2 regions of the Neobacillus sp. YIM B06451 genome follow, and region 1 is predicted to be linked to the other one. Evidence: predicted binding sites of a transcription regulator. Region 1 holds the regulator's gene; the other holds the start of a gene.
The links. Region 1 encodes Rex, which represses fermentation and respiration genes when NADH is low (regulators of the CRP and FNR family bind a similar motif). Its sites were predicted from a motif close to TTGTGAAATATTTCACAA; they were not measured.
Positions count from the first base shown of each region.

Region 2: hcp (hydroxylamine reductase) is a predicted target of Rex. The motif match lies at 4,367-4,384, and genes of this name have one in related genera.

Region 1 covers NZ_JAVFKJ010000024.1:3,455-13,022, reverse strand. The annotation lists gene RB160_RS23265 (beta-glucosidase) at 1-406, shown strand, start outside; gene RB160_RS23260 (hypothetical protein) at 443-580, shown strand; gene RB160_RS23255 (right-handed parallel beta-helix repeat-containing protein) at 597-2,102, shown strand; gene groL (chaperonin GroEL) at 2,502-4,130, opposite strand; gene groES (co-chaperone GroES) at 4,188-4,475, opposite strand; gene RB160_RS23240 (CPBP family intramembrane glutamic endopeptidase) at 4,731-5,465, shown strand; gene RB160_RS23235 (YdiK family protein) at 5,462-5,662, shown strand; gene RB160_RS23230 (redox-sensing transcriptional repressor Rex) at 5,676-6,350, opposite strand; gene moaC (cyclic pyranopterin monophosphate synthase MoaC) at 6,412-6,906, opposite strand; gene RB160_RS23220 (hypothetical protein) at 7,017-7,214, opposite strand; gene RB160_RS23215 (ABC-F family ATP-binding cassette domain-containing protein) at 7,267-9,180, shown strand; gene tsaD (tRNA (adenosine(37)-N6)-threonylcarbamoyltransferase complex transferase subunit TsaD) at 9,398-9,568, opposite strand, start outside.
Region 2 covers NZ_JAVFKJ010000003.1:216,039-225,606, forward strand. The annotation lists gene RB160_RS08585 (YppG family protein) at 1-330, shown strand, start outside; gene RB160_RS08590 (ABC transporter permease subunit) at 480-1,343, shown strand; gene RB160_RS08595 (ABC transporter permease subunit) at 1,336-3,738, shown strand; gene RB160_RS08600 (Hsp20/alpha crystallin family protein) at 3,772-4,260, opposite strand; gene hcp (hydroxylamine reductase) at 4,447-5,748, shown strand; gene RB160_RS08610 (Crp/Fnr family transcriptional regulator) at 6,015-6,707, opposite strand; gene RB160_RS08615 (DEAD/DEAH box helicase) at 6,894-9,182, shown strand; gene RB160_RS08620 (ribonuclease H-like domain-containing protein) at 9,187-9,568, shown strand, end outside.

The sequences.
Region 1 (9,568 bases):
GTATGACGCCCTCAAGGTGAAGAGGGTTCGCGGCAACAAGGGCTCGTTGGCCGGTCTTGACGTGACTTTTACCATCACGAACACTGGTAAGGTTGCTGGTAAAGAAGCAGCCCAGGTCTACTTAACCCTTCCGAATGAGACGGGTGAGCCGGCCAAACGGCTTGTCAACTTTGAGAAGGTCGACCTTAAGCCAGGTGAGAGCAAGAGTGTGACACTAAGGATCAACCAAGCAGACTCCAACCACCCGTTCTCCTATTTCATTCCGAAAGAACCAGACAACTTGGCGAACTGGGCTGATGGCGAGTGGGCAACGGTTGACGGAAAGTACCGCGTACATGTCGGTGGTTCATCGGCTGACACTCCGCTTGAAAAGGACATTCCGTTGAACTTCAAACTCAACAAGTAACGGAAATGGCAACAATAAGGGCAAGGGGAAATCTAAGTGATAGGCCTCTGGTCATGGGATGATGCGGTCGTCCTACAGAGGTCGACGAAACATCCCAAAGGCGGTGAGCGAGGAGGCTCACCGCTTTTCTCCTTGTCTCCATGGGCGACGAGAGGGCTGAAAAATTTCCAGTAAGGATGTGAGATGTTTGATGAAGAAATCAGTTCGGAACAGCCGGAGAGGTTTGGCGAATTCGTGGGGGGTGGCTCTTGGCCTGGTGGTCCTCTTGACCTCATGCATCGTGGAGGAACCTGACAAGCAAGTCGAGAGCAATGAAACTGGGAAACCAGCCCAGTCCGAGCGCGGCGACTGGCAGGTCCCTGGCTTGGTGGACCGGTCTGGCAAGCCAATCAAGGTGCCGACGCCTGGTCGAACCACAGGCAGGACTCTGGATGTCACGCACTTCGGGGCAGATCCGGATCCGGACTCAAAAGATGACGCAGCAGCCATTAGAAAGGCCCTGGACGCGGCCGAACCGGGTGACGAGGTCTTGTTGCCGGCCGGGATGTATGACCTGCGCACCACCGATCCGGCCGACGAGTCGGCGAACATCGTGCTACGCAGCGGCGTGGACCTGCGGGGAGAGGGGCGGGAGAGAACCGTGCTGCTGACCTCCTTCGACGGTGAGGATGACAGCCGGGTGATCCGCGGCTCCGGTGTCCACGACGTCATCATCGCTGATTTCACCATTACCTCCCGTTATAAGGGACCACTCGGCGATGACCCCGAGAACGGCGATGCAGGTGGAGGTCCTATGTTTGGGATCTACCTGGGAGCCAACGAAGGGAAGGCCAGCTCCCGGATCCTTGTGGAGAACCTGGGCATTCGCAGGTTCAAGCGACACGGAATCTCCGTCAAGGCCAGCCGTGAAGTGACCCTTAGGGGAAACTCTGTAAGCGAAGCAACTGCCGTTGGCCCCGGGGGACAGGGATATGGAATCGCTATCGAGGGCTCAGCCGATCAGCACGACCCAAATGCCGCCAACGATTCCAGGCATAACATCGTCATCGGCAATACCTTCGATGGCAGGCATTTGCGGCATGCCATTCTGCTGCAGTTCCCTACGCACAACAATCTCGTGGCGGAGAACACCATCACCGGCAGCATCCTCGATGCCATCGACCTGCATGGCGAGGGTGAATACCTGAACGAGGTCCGAGATAATACGGTCGTTGGCGGGCAGAAGGCGGGCATCGCGCTCGGGAATTCCGGCGGGGCTAAGAACAAGCATGATGCCTCAGGTCCTGGAAACTGGGTGCACTCCAACGAATTGATTGGAAACCGTCAGGGAATCCTCGTCATTCTGGGAACTCCTGATACCCTTATAGAGGACAACAGGATCACCGCTGGAGATGATTCGCGGGTCGGTATCGAGGTCCGAAATGCGCCAGGCACAAAGATACACGGTAACTACATCACTGGAGGGACTGACAAGTTCTCGGCCATCCGCCTCATCAAGGACCGCGGTGCTGACGGACGGGGCAAAGGAATCCCGTCAGGCATCAGGATCAAGGGCAACGTCATTCGACAGGCGGCCAATGGCATCAGGATTGATGCCGGGAAGAATCTTTGTATAAGGGAAAACGTTTTCGACGGCATTGAGGGAGACGAGTTGAGGGTGGCCGGCGGGATAGAGGTGAGCAAGTCTTGTCCCTAATCGACAAAAAGTTTAACAGTTGTGGCATCTCCCAGTGGCATCAATGGGGTCATGAAATTAAAAATAAGATGTTCATTACTAAGTATTAATTGAGTTAAAAACTTCCCACAAAGGTTACTCTATAATCTGGCCCTTAAATGGAAAAAGAGCGCTGATCCTTATTCAAGGATTGCGCCCTTTTCATGAATTCTAGATTTCGAAACAATATTATTAACGAACCTTCTTATAATATGGAAGAAAAGGCCTCCCAACAGTTTAGCAAACTGATGAAAGACCTTCTCCTATAGTTAGCTTTTTGTCGTAGGTTTCCATGTTTTTTATAAAACGAGGACAAATCCGAGGACAAGAAAAGCATATTATCATTTTAGACGTTGATATAACAAGGTTCCAAAACCCTAATTACATCATGCCGCCCATTCCGCCCATGCCCATGTCAGGCATGCCGCCACCTTTGTTTTCCTCAGGCTTGTCGGCAACAACTGCTTCAGTTGTCAGGAACATAGCCGCAACGGATGCAGCGTTTTGAAGCGCGGAACGTGTAACCTTTGTTGGGTCAACGATACCAGCATCAATCATGTTCACCCATTCGCCAGTAGCAGCGTTGAAACCAGTGCCGATTTCTTCACGCTTCAGGCGGTCAACGATGACAGAGCCTTCGAGGCCTGCGTTTTGCGCAATTGTGCGAACAGGCTCTTCCATAGCGCGAAGTACGATGTTCACACCTGTTTGCTCGTCGCCTTCAACCTGGATTTCAGCCACTTTGTTGTAAACGTTCAAGAGGGCGACGCCACCGCCGGAAACGATTCCTTCTTCAACAGCAGCACGTGTTGAGTTCAGGGCGTCTTCGATACGAAGCTTGCGCTCTTTCAATTCTGTTTCAGTTGCAGCGCCGACCTTGATGACAGCTACGCCGCCAGCCAATTTCGCAAGGCGCTCCTGCAGCTTTTCACGGTCGAACTCGGAAGTTGTTTCTTCAAGCTGAACGCGGATTTGGTTTACTCGCCCAGCGATTGCAGCTGAGTCTCCAGCGCCTTCAACAATTGTTGTGTTCTCTTTGGAAACAACAACCTTGGAAGCACGGCCAAGAGATTGGATTGTTGCGGATTTAAGGTCACGGCCAAGCTCTTCTGTGATAACTTCGGCGCCAGTAAGGGCAGCGATGTCTTCAAGCATAGCTTTGCGGCGGTCACCGAAGCCAGGAGCCTTAACAGCAACAGCGTTGAATGTACCACGAAGCTTATTAACTACCAATGTAGCAAGTGCTTCACCTTCAACATCTTCAGCAATCAGCAATAGCGGTTTGCCTTGCTGGACAACCTGCTCAAGGACAGGAAGGATTTCCTGAATGCTGGAAATTTTCTTGTCAGTAATCAGGATATACGGATTATCAAGTACAGCTTCCATCTTATCGGAATCTGTAACCATGTATGGAGATGCATATCCGCGGTCGAATTGCATACCTTCTACTACATCAAGTTCGGTAGCGAAACCTTTTGATTCTTCAATCGTAATAACACCATCGTTGCCAACGCGCTCCATTGCTTCAGCGATCAATTGGCCGACTTCTGGGTTGTCAGCGGAAATCGCCGCAACCTGGGCGATGGATTCTTTTCCTTCGATTGGCTTGGAAATTGCCTTCAATTCTTCAACGGCAACCTTTGTCGCTTTTTCAATGCCCCTGCGGAGGACCATTGGGTTGGCGCCTGCGGTTACGTTTTTAAGGCCTTCACGGATCATTGCTTGCGCAAGGACAGTCGCAGTTGTTGTACCGTCACCGGCAACATCGTTTGTTTTGCTTGCCACTTCGGCAACAAGCTTGGCACCCATGTTTTCGAATGCGTCTTCAAGCTCGATTTCTTTCGCGATTGTAACACCGTCATTTGTGATAAGCGGTGAACCGAATTTTTTCTCAAGAACAACGTTGCGCCCTTTTGGCCCAAGCGTAACTTTAACAGCATTTGCAAGAGCATCTACACCGCGAAGCATTGAGCGGCGCGCGTCTTCACTGAACTTAATGTCTTTTGCCATAGTTCAAAAACCTCCTCAAGTCAGATAAAATTAGGTATGTGCCCTGAGTTCAGGCAATTATTCGCCGATGACGGCGTGAATATCGCTTTCACGAAGGATTAGGTATTCAGTTCCCTGGTACTTCACTTCTGTGCCGGCATATTTTGAGAAGATGATACGGTCGCCGACAGATACTTCCGGAGCTACACGCTCGCCGCTATCGAGAACACGGCCGGAACCTACTGCTACAACTTTGCCCTCCTGCGGCTTTTCCTTTGCAGTGTCAGGCAAAACAATGCCGCTTGCAGTCTTTTCTTCAGACTCGACAAGCTCAATGATAATGCGATCGCCAAGTGGTCTTAACAATTCAAACAACCTCCTCAAAGGGTTTTATGTAGTCGCTTATTAGCACTCTGTTCAGGTGAGTGCTAACACAATTATTATAATAATGAAAACCGGTTTTTTTTGCAAGCACGAACCATCATTTTTTTTAAAAAAAATCAACCTTATGAGTATGTCCGCTTTGGCTAAGGCTATACAGGAAGGTTTCCTGATTGAAATAAGTTTGCCTTTGTGAGTAGAATGAAAAGTGATGCAAAAAGTATAAAGGAGCTTGCCATTTTGAAACGTGAATACGGTTGGATTCTTATTGTATATATCGTCATGCAGCTATCGAGCCTGGTAGGGGTCCCCCTTTTGGCAATCGTCCTTGCCGGTGCGGGGAACAGTCCCCAGGAAACGCAGATGTATGCCTTAAATTACTGGCTGATAATCAGCTTTGTGTCGGCATTCCTCATTACGTTGTTTCTCCTACGAAAAGAAATGGCCAGCTCGCTTCAAAACAGGAACGCGGCCAATTTGCCACAGTCCATCTCATGGGCCGTCGGCGGAATTTTCCTCGCCCTTTTCGCGCAATGGGCCGCTGCCATAGTGGAGCAAATGCTTGGGATTAAAATGGGTTCGGATAACACCCGTTCAATCATGCGGATGATTGACAATTTTCCCGCGGTTATTCTCATCAGTTCGGTCATCGGCCCCATCCTTGAGGAAATCGTGTTCCGAAAAATCATTTTTGGCAGCCTTCACAAGCGGTTTAATTTCTTTGTTTCCGCATTGATCAGTTCCGTTATCTTCGCAGCCGCGCACATGGAATTTGAACATATCCTGATTTACTCGGCAATTGGATTCACATTTGCTTTCCTTTATGTCCGGACAAACCGGATCATTGTTCCGATCATTGCGCACGTCACAATGAATACACTCGTTGTTTTGATGCAGAGTATTTACCGTGAGGAAATTGAGAAATTCCTGCGTGAAGCAGAACAGATGCAAAACTTTATCGGAGGGTTTTTATGAGGCAATCACCATTGTTTTCCGGCATCGTGTACCTCTTGCTCGGAATTTTGTTTACGTATTTCGCAGTTGGGAGCGTAAGGGACGAAGGCTGGGGATTCTTTTCCTATCTCCTCGTTATTTTGGCCACCTTTGATTTCGGGGCGGGCATAAGGATGATAAGTCTACATTACAAGCTAAAACGAATCCAAAAAAAGTGAGCCCCTTTTAGGCTCACTTTTTTGCTTCTTCTGCTTCTTCGGAAAAGTCCACTCCCGGGTAATTTTTCAGGAAGTAAATCAAGGACTGCAATTCCACCGCCAGGTCGATATGATGGACCCGGATGGAGCGCGGGACATTCAGCCTCGCAGGCGTGAAGTTTAAAATCCCTTTCACATTTGTTTTAACAAGCCTGTCTGTAATCGGCTGGGCAACGGAAGCAGGTATGGTCAAAATCGCTACCGTAACATTGTCATTGTTCAGGTACGCTTCAAGATCATCCAGGCTGTGGATTGGGACGTTGCCAATTTTCGTCCCCACTTTATCGGGATCAACGTCAAAGGCTACTTCTATTTTTGTATTATTGTTTTTCAGGAAATTGTAGTTCAAAAAGGCAGTCCCGAGGTTTCCGACCCCGATAAGAGCAACCTTTGTAAGTTCATCCTGGTCAAGCGTCTTCCGAAAGAACCCAAGCAGGTAGTTTACGTTATAGCCATAGCCCTTTTTGCCAAGGGCTCCAAAATAGGAAAAATCCCTTCGGATTGTCGCCGAATCGACTTTAACCGCTTCGCTAAGTTCCGCTGATGAAACCCTCTGCTTTCCGGAGGAATGCAAATTCTTTAAAAACCTGTAATATAACGGCAGCCTTTTGGCGGTTGCCTGCGGTATTTTCATTGTTTCACTCACCATTGATCCCCTGCCCCGGTTTAATTTTTCTCGCAGGCCCCTGGCCATTCGCGGGAAATCTTGTTTACTGGACCTCTTGTTCTCGTTTAAAATCGCCATGCTTGCCGCCTGTCTTTTCAACAAGATAGGTTGGCCCGATTACCATTCCTTTGTCAACGGCTTTGCACATATCGTATATGGTCAATGCACAGACGGAAGCTGCAGTTAGCGCTTCCATTTCCACGCCAGTATTTCCTTTCGTCTTAACTGAAGCTGAAATCATCAGCTTATGGCCTGCTTCTTCCTCTTCCCACCTGAAAGCGATGTCTACCCCTGTCAGCGGGATGGGGTGGCACATTGGGATTATTTCCCATGTTTTCTTTGCTGCCATGACAGCGGCTACCTGGGCCACCGCCAGCACATCACCCTTTTTCATCTTATTATTCGTTATTCTTTCATAAATGTCTCGATTTACCGTTATGCTTGAACGGGCGATCGCCGTCCTGGCTGTTTCCGGCTTATCGCTGACATCAACCATTTTTGCTCTGCCTTCTTCATTGAAATGCGTAAATTCAGCCATCCTAAAAACTCCTTTCCCAAAAACGGAACATCCTGGCGGATCGACCCCGTTTTCCCGAATGGGAACCTGGCCGTTTTTTTAACCTTTTCCCTATAGTTCAGTTCATTGAGTTATAAAAATAATACACTATTTTCAGGTAATTGTGTATGCTCTTTGTTCCATGTTTCACATATGTTCCATTGTTTTTTAGCTTTTAATGAGATTAAGCCCCATTTTTTTAAAAAAATTGTCATATTTAACTCCTTTTCCCCTAGCATATGTGCTTTAACCCTCAGCAGAAAACCATTCCTCGAGGATGGCTCACTCATTGCCGAGCAACCCCTTATGGGTTACACTCTAAATAGTAATGGGGTGAAAAGAATGATTTTGCTTCAAGTGAACAACCTTGAAAAATATTACGGCGCTGAATTAATTTTATCGAACATAAAGCTCGAACTCCAAAACAGGGACCGCGTTGCCCTAGTCGGCAGGAATGGCGCTGGGAAATCGACGCTCCTCAAAATAATCGCCGGCCATATCGGACATGATGGCGGCGAAATCATTAAACCGAAAGATGTTACCATCGGTTATCTCGCGCAAAATACGGGCCTCGAATCATCCTTGTCGATTTGGGATGAAATGTTGAAGGTTTTCGAGCCAGTCCGTAAGCTTGAGGCTTCGTTAAGGGAACTGGAAGGACAAATGGCGGACCCGTCTATTATCGGCGATTCCAGTAAATATGAAAGAGTTTTAAAGGACTATGACGAACTGCAGGTCCGATTCAAGGAGATGGGAGGGTACCAGTATGAGGCGGATATCCGGTCCGTGCTCCATGGACTCAACTTCCAAACCTTTGATTATTCAACTAGTATATCAAGCCTGAGCGGCGGCCAGAAAACACGCCTGGCGCTCGGGAAACTGCTGCTAGGGAAACCCGACATCCTTATATTGGACGAGCCTACGAACCACCTTGATATTGAAACACTTTCATGGCTTGAATTGTACTTGCAAAATTATCATGGCGCAATTCTCATTGTTTCCCATGACCGATACTTCCTCGATAAGGTCGTCAATCAGGTATACGAACTGTCCCGCAGGCAAATCCACCGGTTTGTTGGCAACTACAGTTCCTACCTTGTTCAAAAGGCTGAAAACTATGAACGTGATATGAAGCAGTTCGAAAAGCAGCAGGATGAGGTGGCTAAACTCCAGGACTTCATCCAGCGGAATCTTGCCAGGGCCTCAACGACAAAACGCGCCCAAAGCAGGAGGAAAAAGCTTGAGAAGATGGAGCTGATGGACCGGCCCTCGGGAGATGAAAAATCCGCAACCTTTTCTTTTGAAATCGAGCGGCAAAGCGGCAATGACGTTTTGCGCGTTGATGCGCTTGCCATCGGATATGAGGATCCAGTCGCCGAGGACCTTTCCTTTTCCATCACCAAGGGAGACAGCATCGCGCTTGTCGGACCTAACGGAATTGGGAAATCAACCTTGCTCAAAACGATTATAAAAAGCCTTCCGGCACATGCGGGCTCAATCCATTACGGGACAAACGTCATGATAGGCTATTACGACCAGGAACAAGCCAACCTACGTTCGAATAAGAGGGTTTTGAATGAACTTTGGGACGATTACCCTCTGAAAACCGAAAAAGAAATCCGAACAGTTCTCGGAAACTTCCTTTTTTCCGGAGACGATGTCCTCAAGCCCGTTTCCACTTTAAGCGGCGGTGAAAAGGCGCGCCTCGCCCTGGCCAAGCTGATGCTGCAAAAGGCGAATTTCCTTATCCTCGACGAACCGACCAACCACCTTGACCTTGATAGTAAGGAGGTTCTCGAAAATGCGCTTATCGATTACCCCGGTACCATCTTGTTCGTCTCACATGACCGTTATTTTATCAACAGGATCGCAACAAAGGTTCTGGAACTGAATACGGATGGCTGTGTGGAATATCTGGGCGATTATGATTATTTTCTCGAAAAGAAACAGGAAATGGCTGAGCTTTTAGCGATGGAAAAGGCATCTGCATCGGTTGCTGAAACTCCCGCCGCCAAAAATACGTTCCAGCAGGATAAGGAATCCAAGAAACTTGAGCGGCAGCGAAAACGGAAGCTGGAAGAGATTGAAGCCAGAATTGAAGAACTCGAAGCGCTTATTGAAGAAAATGAATCGCTTCTTTGTAATCCAGAGGTTTATCAGGACCACGAAAGGGTACTTGTTATTAACACTGAAAATGATAAAGCCCGCCAGGAACTAGACCAGTTAATGGAACAATGGGCGGAACTTGCTGAATAAAGCGCAGGGCTTCCCTGCGCTTTTCCACATTTTTATACACAATAAAATTGCTGTTATATCAGTTATCAACGGACTTATCCACTTTATCCACAGAAGCCGTCATTTTTATCCACATTATCAACAGGAACACCCGTGCTTATCCACAAACCGGTGAGTGGGAGAAAATTTTTTATCCACAACAAAAAGGGCTGCGAAATATTCTCGCTGCCCAACACCGTCAATTGTATTTTTCAATATCAAGGCCCGGGTTTGCATTTAAAGCCAGGCTTCCCCGAATGCCTTTTTCAAACATAACGCTCCCCGCGGCCGCAATCATGGCTGCATTGTCCGTGCAAAGCGACAATGGTGGAATGACAAGCTCTATCCCTTCACTTTTGCCAAACGCATC
Region 2 (9,568 bases), on a different contig from region 1:
TCCTCCCCGTCTGGAGGTTTATATGGCCAACCTCATGGTTACTACGGGGAACAGGGCAGCCATTTCCTTTTTCAAAATCCCCTTGAAGCGGGTGGAGGTGACGTACAGGCTCCCCAAACAGGCTTTAACCCTTATTTTCCGATGAATCCGTATCCAAAAAACCATTTGCAGCCCAAGCAGCCAGGTGCGATGTCGGTCTTGAATTCATTCAAATCACAGGATGGCTCATTGGATATTACAAAAATGGTTAATACGGCCGGCCAGGCAATCAATGCAGTAAGCCAAGCAACCTCACTTCTAAAAGGCCTTGGCGGGGTTTTTAAAGCGTAAGGACGGAAAACAGCAAACCGCTGTTTTCTTTTTTTTATCTTTTCATTTAATTTCAGTTATGTTACGTTGAAATATGCCAATTGTTAAAATTGTAGGATATTTGTAACATTCTGAAAACACATACGTCCATTTTGGAGGGGGGGTTCAATATGATACGGTTTTTCCAGCAAGGGATTATCATAATCATCCTTATCCTGTTTCTCGCGGCTTTTCCTTCATTCCTGCAAATAGACTACAGTACGCAGTCACTAAAATGGAATTTTGAACAAGCTCCCGAGTTGTTTGGCTCGTTTTTCAGCCATATTTTTAGCGGTGGCCTCGGTACATATGAATTAGCGGGAAGGGAACGGCCCATATCGGAAGACATCGGAGACAATTTTATGACGAGCCTCAAAATAATCCTTGCGGGTGTTGGCATTGGAGTTGTATTCAGCCTCATTTTCGGGATCTTCATAAGCCGTTTCAGGTTGACAAGGCTAGTAAACGCCATACTCAATCTTTTTGCAGCTGTTCCTGATTTTATTCTGATCATTGTTTCACTCATTTTGGCCATTAAATTTTATAAAGCAACGGGAATCAGGATTGTATCCCTAACCCCAAACGCGAGCGCTCTAAATATTTGGTTCCCAATGCTTCTGACGTCGATTGCGCCGTCGCTCTATTTATTCAAGATAGTGGCTGTGAAATATTACCAGACGAGCGGGGAGGACTTTGTCAGAACGGCGGTTGCGAAAGGCTTGAGAGTAAATTATATTAACTTCCAGCATGTTTTCAAAAATATTGAACCTTTTATTAAAGCTGAATTAACCAAAGCGATTTCATTGGCAGTCGGAAATCTTTTTATTATCGAGTACTTAATGAATGTCCCGGGCATTACGAAATTCATTTTTCAAAACGGGGAGATACAGCCGGTTGCCATCGGACTTTTTTCAATGCTGCTTATGTCCCTGATTACATATGCCTCAATCAGGATGGCCATCTATCTATTCAAACGGGGTTTTATCTATGAATAAGCTTTTCCGGATAAATTATTCATATTATATAGGCGTTACATTCGTCGCCATCCTTCTGTTTCTAGCCGCATATGGCGGAATTCTCGCACCTTACAGCCTTTCAGAACAATTGGAAGCCAAGTATGTAGGCGGAACCATTATTGCCCCGCCAATTGAACCATTCACTATGAAAGAATACCCACTAGGAACGAACAGGTGGGGATATGACCTTTTGACCCTTATTCTTCATGGCATTCGGTATACTGTGCTGATATCACTCGCGGTTACCGTTTTAAAAATGGCGATGGGAACTCTAATTGGACTTTACGTCGGTACAATGAAACGTGTCCCCGGCTGGTTGGAGGCATTTGAAAATGCATGGAGCTATGTGCCTTTATTCATTATCCTGTATTTCTTCCTTATCCCAATTAGCTTTAACCCTGTACTTAAGCCAATCAAATTAATCGTTTATTTCATTATTGTTGCCGCGGTGATCAGTACCCCGAGCATCATTTCTTCTGTAAGGAAAAAAACTGAGGAAATCAACAAGTCCATTTTTGTCGAGGCTGCGAGCAGCCTTGGGGCAGGAAGGAACAGGATTATATGGCGGCATATTTTCCCGCAAATGAAGGAGTCGCTCACAATCATGTTCATCCTGGAAATCGTATATGTCATAACGATTATGGGACAGCTCGCCCTCGTCAATATTTTCGTAGGCGGCACGATTATGACCAGGGATCCTGTGATGTATTTTTCGATTACGAATGAACTGGCGGGATTAGTCGGCCAGGCGAGGGTGAATGTGTACGGTACCTTTCACGTCCTCCTTGTTCCATTGGCAGTCCTTTTGGCAACAACTCTTTCCTTCAGCCTGCTGGCAAATGGATTGAAAAATCGATTCCAGTCCAATTATCAGCGGATGCCATGGATAAAGACGGGGTTTGAACCGGTCCTTCAGCCTAAGCGGAAGGAATATGGGAAGGGTCTGAAATTATGGCCGCTAAAAGGAGAAAGGCTTTTTTATGCAATCCTCGCTGCCATTTTTGTTTTCTCAGGTACATTTGTATATGCGACACGGAATAACGACGTAGGCGTGAAAAATTATAGCCAGGCCAAATATGACCTCAATGTAAAAATGAACGAATTTGGAGAGTTTGACATTCAAGCAAAAGTAAACGTTAAAAACATGTCGGAGAAGGATTGGGACGAACTAGTTTTCTACTTTATCCCGAATTCGTTTGCCGAAGGACACCCATTTGAAACCATTAAAGGGCACTCCACTGTCAATTTTACTTCCGTTTTAATTGATGGCAACAAAGCTTCTTATACACTTGAAAATGATACCTTGAAAGTTCAGCTGCCTAAGAAATTGCGCAAAGGACGAAAAGCTGAAGCGGCTTTTTCCTATACCCTTGAATTGCCTGAGGAAGGAAGCAGGCTGTCAAGGGTCGGGGATCAATTTTATCTCGCCCAATGGTATCCAATGCTTGCCACTTTCCAAGACGGGCAATGGAATAAAGGTGAATTTACAAACGGGCTTGAAACATTCCATACCGGGTTTTCCGATTATACTGTTAAATATGAACTTCCAAAAGGTTATTCGTTTATTTCTTCTTCTGATGATGATCCTCTGGCCCAAACCCGGAAAGGGGAAGTCGAGGCAAAAGAAGTGAGGGACTTCTTTATTGCCATCACAAGTGACATGAAGGTTTACAACACTGAGTCAAATGGAGTTTCAATCAGGCTATTTACAAAAGAGGACCATAACCGGGATCCGAAAGAGGCGCTACAGCTTGCTAAAAACACGCTCTCTTTTTATCAGGAAAATATCGGCGAGTATCCGCATAAACAGCTAGATATTGTCCTCGATCTTGGCCAGAACATGGAATATCCGGGAATCGTTACAGTGAATCCTTACCATGATTTTGATAAATTTTTCAAAATCGCCATCGTCCACGAAATTGCCCACCAGTATTTTTATGGGGTTGTCGCGAATGACCCATTTAATGAACCATGGATTGATGAAGGGTTTACAGAGTTTGCGGCCAATATGTACTTCTACATACAGGAGGATGAACCGCTGGGAATTGCCCAAGAGCTGTCGAATAACAGAATGAGAAGCATACAGCAGGCAAATATCATACGCCAATACTCAAATACCCCGGTGGACCAAATCAAGCACACCGGCTTTGTTTACGGACAGCCTGCCATAAAGTTGTTCAAGCTAGTCGAGGATAATTATTATGTTAGGGATGACGGTGACGTGAAGAAAACCGCCATGCAATACTTATCCGACTATTATAACCACTTCAAATATAAGGAAGTCGATACGCAGGAATTCCTGAGGTTCACAATGGATTATTTTAAAGTGCCACGGGGTTACTTCAATGATTGGCTTGATACTTCAAGAGAATAATGAATAGGGTGCGGCCATTGCCGCACCCTATTTTTATCCTTCAATCCGCAGCTGTTTGCCTTTGTCAATCGGAAGGCGAATCGTCAATAAACCATTCCGAAAGGTTGCTTTTCCCTTTTGCTCGAGAACCGCTTTTGGAAAGGATATTGACCTTGAATCAAGTTTTTTCGTCACCCTCCGCCTAAAACTTCCATCAGCATCATCGGACTTGGTAAGCTCCTCGCGATTTTCCACCGCAATCACAACACGGTCCCGGAAGATGCCAATTTGTATTTGTTCCCGGGCAACCCCCGGGAGTTCAGCGGTAACGATGTATTCTTGAGCCGTTTCTTCCACATCCACATGAAAAGGGACAGCTGAAAACGGCATTTGGAAAAACTCATCAATTGACTGCAAAAAACCTTTTACAGGTGGGTAATGAAAAAAGTCATTGAATGAGCGGATAACTGTATCAAAAGGGTCGGTTGGCACCCTAGCCGGTTTTCTTTCATTGTTTTTTTTCTGTAAATCGTCTTCAGGCATATTGGTTCCCCCACTTCCACAGGTTTTCTACCACATCCTATGTACGCTCCAAGAAAGAAGTGAAACGATCGAAGGGAAGTATGAACGATTTTTGACATTCGAAAATATGTGATGTTTGTCACAGGAATCTCAGTGTGCACCGTATTATTCTAGGATAGTAGTTATCGAAGAAAGTAGGGAAACAGTATGTTTTGTTATCAATGTGAACAAACTCCGAGTGGAGGCTGCAAAGTCATCGGCGTATGCGGTAAGGACGAGACGATTGCCAGCCTTCAGGACACCATCATTTTCGCGTTAAAGGGAATCGCTGCCTATCGGACGCATGCCAACCAGCTTGGCTATACAGATCCATTCGTTGATGCAGTTACTCATGAGGCACTTTACCTGACGCTGACAAATTCAAACTTTAAAGTAGAGGAACATATTGATATGGCCATGAAAGTTGGCCGTTCCGCAGTTCGTGTAATGGAAATGCTCGATGAGGCCCATACGAAGCGCCTTGGCATTCCTGAACCAATCCGGATTAGCCAGAACAAAGTCGAGGGAAAAGCGATTGTTGTAACTGGCCACAACCTTTTTGCCCTTGAGGAACTTCTGCGCCAGACGGAAGGAAAAGGCATCAATGTTTATACCCATTCGGAAATGCTGCCAGCCCACGGATATCCTGCTTTGAAAAAATTCAGCCATTTGAAAGGCAATATCGGGAAGGCCTGGTATGACCAACGCCGACTTTTCGAAAAGTTCCCGGGTGCGATACTTGCCACTACGAACTGTGTTATGCCAATCAAAGGAAGCTATGCTGACAGGATGTTTTCGTATGAAGTGGCCGGCCTTGAAAATGTCCGGAAAATCGAAAATGACGATTTCAGTCCGCTGATTGAAAGGGCGCTGGAACTCCCGGAAGCTGCAATCGAATCGGATGAAACCCTCCTTACAGGCTTCCACCATGAAACTGTCCTTGGCCTTGCACCGGAAGTGATTGCCGCCGTTAAAGAAGGTAAAATCAAACGGTTCTTTGTAATAGCTGGATGCGATGCGCCAGGCAAAGGCGGGGAATATTACCGTGAACTTGCGACTTCATTGCCGCCGGAAACAGTAATCCTAACAACATCTTGCGGCAAGTTCCGCTTCAATGATGTGGATTATGGCGTAGTGCCTGGCACAAATATTCCACGTTATATCGACCTAGGCCAGTGCAATAATTCCGGTTCGACGGTAAAGATTGCACTCGCGCTTGCGGATGCGTTTGGATGTGAAGTAAATGAACTGCCGGTCAGCATTGTCCTTTCCTGGTTTGAACAAAAGGCGGTTGCCATTTTGCTTGGATTATTCAGCTTGGGAATCAAAGATATCCGCATCGGACCGAAACCGCCGGAATTCATTTCGCCTGGAGTTCTTGAAGTGCTTCAAAATGCATTCAATCTAAAACTGATTGGCAATGCCCAGGAAGACATGAATGAAATGCTTCAGCTATCTGAAGTGAAATAGGATAAAACGTTAAACAATTGGGCTTTTAACCCCGTATAAAAAACCGCAGGCCAATAATGCCTGCGGTTTTTGTGCTTATCAGGATTATCTTTGCGGACAACTAGTAAAACGTTCGTCTAAGCCAGATCCACAAGATTTGCCCTCTTTGAATGATTTGATTGGCGTGGTATTCGGATTTTAGCCGCTCGATCAATGCCACTTAACAAGATTTGAGTGGCATTCTTTTTGGATTTTACCGATTCTATCTCTCATGTGGATTTCCGTGGTTAATAAATTTCCTCGAGGAGGCTCTCCGGACTAAAGTGCATATTTCCCCGGCTGTCCACTTTAATCAGGTTATCCTTCTTCAGTTTTGTCAAAGTTCGGCTTACGGTTTCCCTGGTCGTGCCAATCATATTGGCCAAATCCCTGTTCGTGAATTCAGCTTTCAGAAAAATCGCGCCGTCCGGCTGTACAGTGCCATGATTTTTTCCTAGCCTGACTAGCAATTTGATGATTTGCTCGTTTGTATTGTTCAAGATTTGCTCTTCAAGCCTGTTTTGCAAATCGACTATTTTCTCTCCAAGGACCCGGAACAGTTTGATACAAAGCTCAGGGTTGTCAATAAGGACCTTTTCGAACTCTGCAATCGGGACAACAACAAGAGTCGACGGCTCGAGCACTTCCGCATAAGCAGGATAGGCTCCCTTCCGGAAAAACCCGACATGCGGGAACATATCCCCTTTTTTTTGAATGGAAACGATTTGCTCTTTGCCATTTACATCACTTTTATAAATTTTAATTTTACCATTGGAAACGAAGTAGACATTTTTCAGGGGATCGTCCTGCATGAACACATGAGTTCCCTTGCTGAATTCCCTGGAAAGGGAGATTTCGGCGATTTTATCCAATTCATGATCTTCAAGTTCCCGGAAGATAGGAAACCAAGACAAAACCTTTTTAATTGTTTCGGCTTTCAACTTCTTCACCTCAAGAATTTGCTTTCTACTTAGTATTTTACCAGATTGCAAGGAATTGGCTACTTCGAGAGAAAAAAGTCAATTTTACCTGGTTTTATTTTCCTGTTGGAATCTTCCGGGAATAGAAAGATTTTGCTTTGTAAACGAACGTCCATTCGCTAGAATAGGAATATGGGGGGGATGAACATGAACCTTAGGAAAAACCTTCAGGAAATACTCGAAAAACTTAAGCTGGACGGAGAGTATAAAGAAAATATTGTCCATTGGCACACAATAGATGAAAAACCGGCGAGGACAGTACCGCTCCCGGAAAATATAAATCAGCATTTAAAGGATGCCCTGCAGAATAGGGGTATCGGGGAGCTTTATACCCACCAACGGACGGCTTTTGAAAAAGCAAGGGCTGGCAAGAATATTGTAGCCGTCACGCCGACCGCCTCGGGAAAGACGCTTTGTTACAATTTGCCGGTACTTGACACGATTATCAACGAATCAAACACCCGTGCCCTTTATATGTTTCCAACAAAGGCGCTTGCTCAGGACCAGAAAAGCGAAATCAACGAGCTCATACAGGAAGCCGGGTTGGATATTAACAGCTATACGTATGACGGCGATACCCCGGCGAACATCAGGCAGCGGGTAAGGAAAGCGGGACATATTGTCATTACAAACCCGGACATGCTTCATAGCGCCATTTTGCCCCATCACACAAAGTGGGTTTCTTTGTTTGAGAATTTGAAGTATGTCGTCATTGATGAGCTGCATACATACAGGGGGGTGTTCGGCAGCCATGTCGCGAACGTAATACGCAGGCTGAAACGGATTTGCAATTATTACGGGAGCGACCCTGTTTTTATTTGCACGTCTGCAACGATTGCTAATCCCGTTGAGCTTGCCGAGGCCTTGACGGAAACAAAGATGGAGTTGATTGACAATAACGGGGCGCCGACAGGCCGGAAGCATTTTGTATTTTACAATCCTCCGATCGTCAATAAGCCGCTCAACATTAGAAGGAGCGCCACGCTTGAAGTGAGGAGGATAGCGGGCGAGCTTTTAAAAAATAAAATTCAAACGATTGTTTTTGCAAGGAGCAGGGTGAGGGTTGAAATTATCTTAACCTATTTACAAGAACTCGTTAAAAACCAGCTTGGGCCGAAATCAATCATGGGCTACAGGGGCGGTTATCTGCCGACCGAAAGGCGCCGTATTGAAAAAGGCCTGCGTACCGGGGAAATTTACGGTGTTGTGAGCACAAACGCCCTTGAACTTGGGGTTGATATCGGGCAGCTCCAGGTGTGCATCATGACAGGCTACCCTGGTACCATTTCAAGCGCCTGGCAGCAGGCGGGAAGGGCTGGGAGGAGGCATGGTGAATCGCTTGTTATCATGGTTGCCAGCTCCAGCCCGCTCGACCAATATGTAATCCAGCATCCTGATTATTTTTTCAACAAAAGCCCTGAAACGGCAAGGATCAATCCGGATAACCTGATCATCCTGATCGACCATCTAAAATGCGCGTCCTATGAGCTCCCTTTTAAAAAAGAAGAATCTTTTGGCAGCTTTGAAACGGAAGAACTGCTTGAATATTTAACAGAGGAACGGGTGCTTTATAAAAACGGAGACAAATGGTATTGGATGAATGATTCATTCCCGGCTCATAACATAAGCCTTAGATCCGCATCCCAGGAAAATGTCATTATCGTTGACCAATCCGATGTCGCCCATGTAAAAGTAATTGGGGAAATGGACACCTTTTCAGCCATGACACTCCTTCATGACGAAGCGATCTATTTGCACCAGGGAATCCAATATCAGGTTGAAAAGCTTGATTGGGACGAGAAAAAGGCTTTTGTAAGGGAAGTCGACGTTGATTACTTTACCGACGCCAATCTGGCCGTCCAGCTGAAGGTTTTGGAAGTGGACAGAATTTCGGAACGGAAGGGCGCAGAGGTTGGCTATGGCGATGTCAGCGTTAGGGCAATGGCGACCATTTTTAAGAAAATAAAGTTCGAAACGCATGATAACATAGGCTCCGGACCGATTTTTCTCCCTGAGGCGGAGTTGCACACAAACGCAGCCTGGATTTCCCTTCTCGAGCCGCTTGATGGGATGGGGCATGAACGGCTTGAGCAGGGCCTGGTCGGCGCCGCCCATGCGCTTTCCCATATCGCGCCTTTGTTCGTAATGGCAGATCCACAGGATATCCATGTTGTACCGCAGGTAAAGGCAGACCATAATGAAAAGCCGACGATTTTCTTTTATGACCGTTACCCTGGAGGAATCGGGCTAAGCGATAAAATTTATTCTGGAATCGGGACAGTGCTCGAAGAAGCCCGTTCACTGATCAGCAATTGCCGATGTGAAAGCGGGTGTCCGTCCTGCATAGGCATGGACACCTCGGCTATAACGGCCAAAAAGGACGCATTGAACATAATCGGTGTATATCTCGATTCGGCCAAGGAGGAACGGATTTAGGAAGATGTCACTAAAAAACAAATTGAACCGGTTGAAACCGCATCTTTCCACTGGCAATGAGCCTTTGCGGCAAATTGAAGAGCAGAAGGGGCCGGCCCATGAAGTTCCTTTTAAGGACGATTGGGCAAAGGCCGGGGTATGCACCTACCATTTTGATGGCCAGTACTGTCTAATAAAGGAGGTTGCTTATCCGCTATCACATCAGCATGGGAAATACAGATTTTCCGATTTCATCAAGGCAACGGCTATTTGGGAAAAGACAGGGATTGAACATCCTCTTTCTTCGGCCGGGCATTCCCCGGGAGAGTTGTTCTTTTTTGATACGGAAACAACAGGCCTCGGCGGCGGGACGGGCAATACAATCTTTCTGCTCGGCTATGCGTATG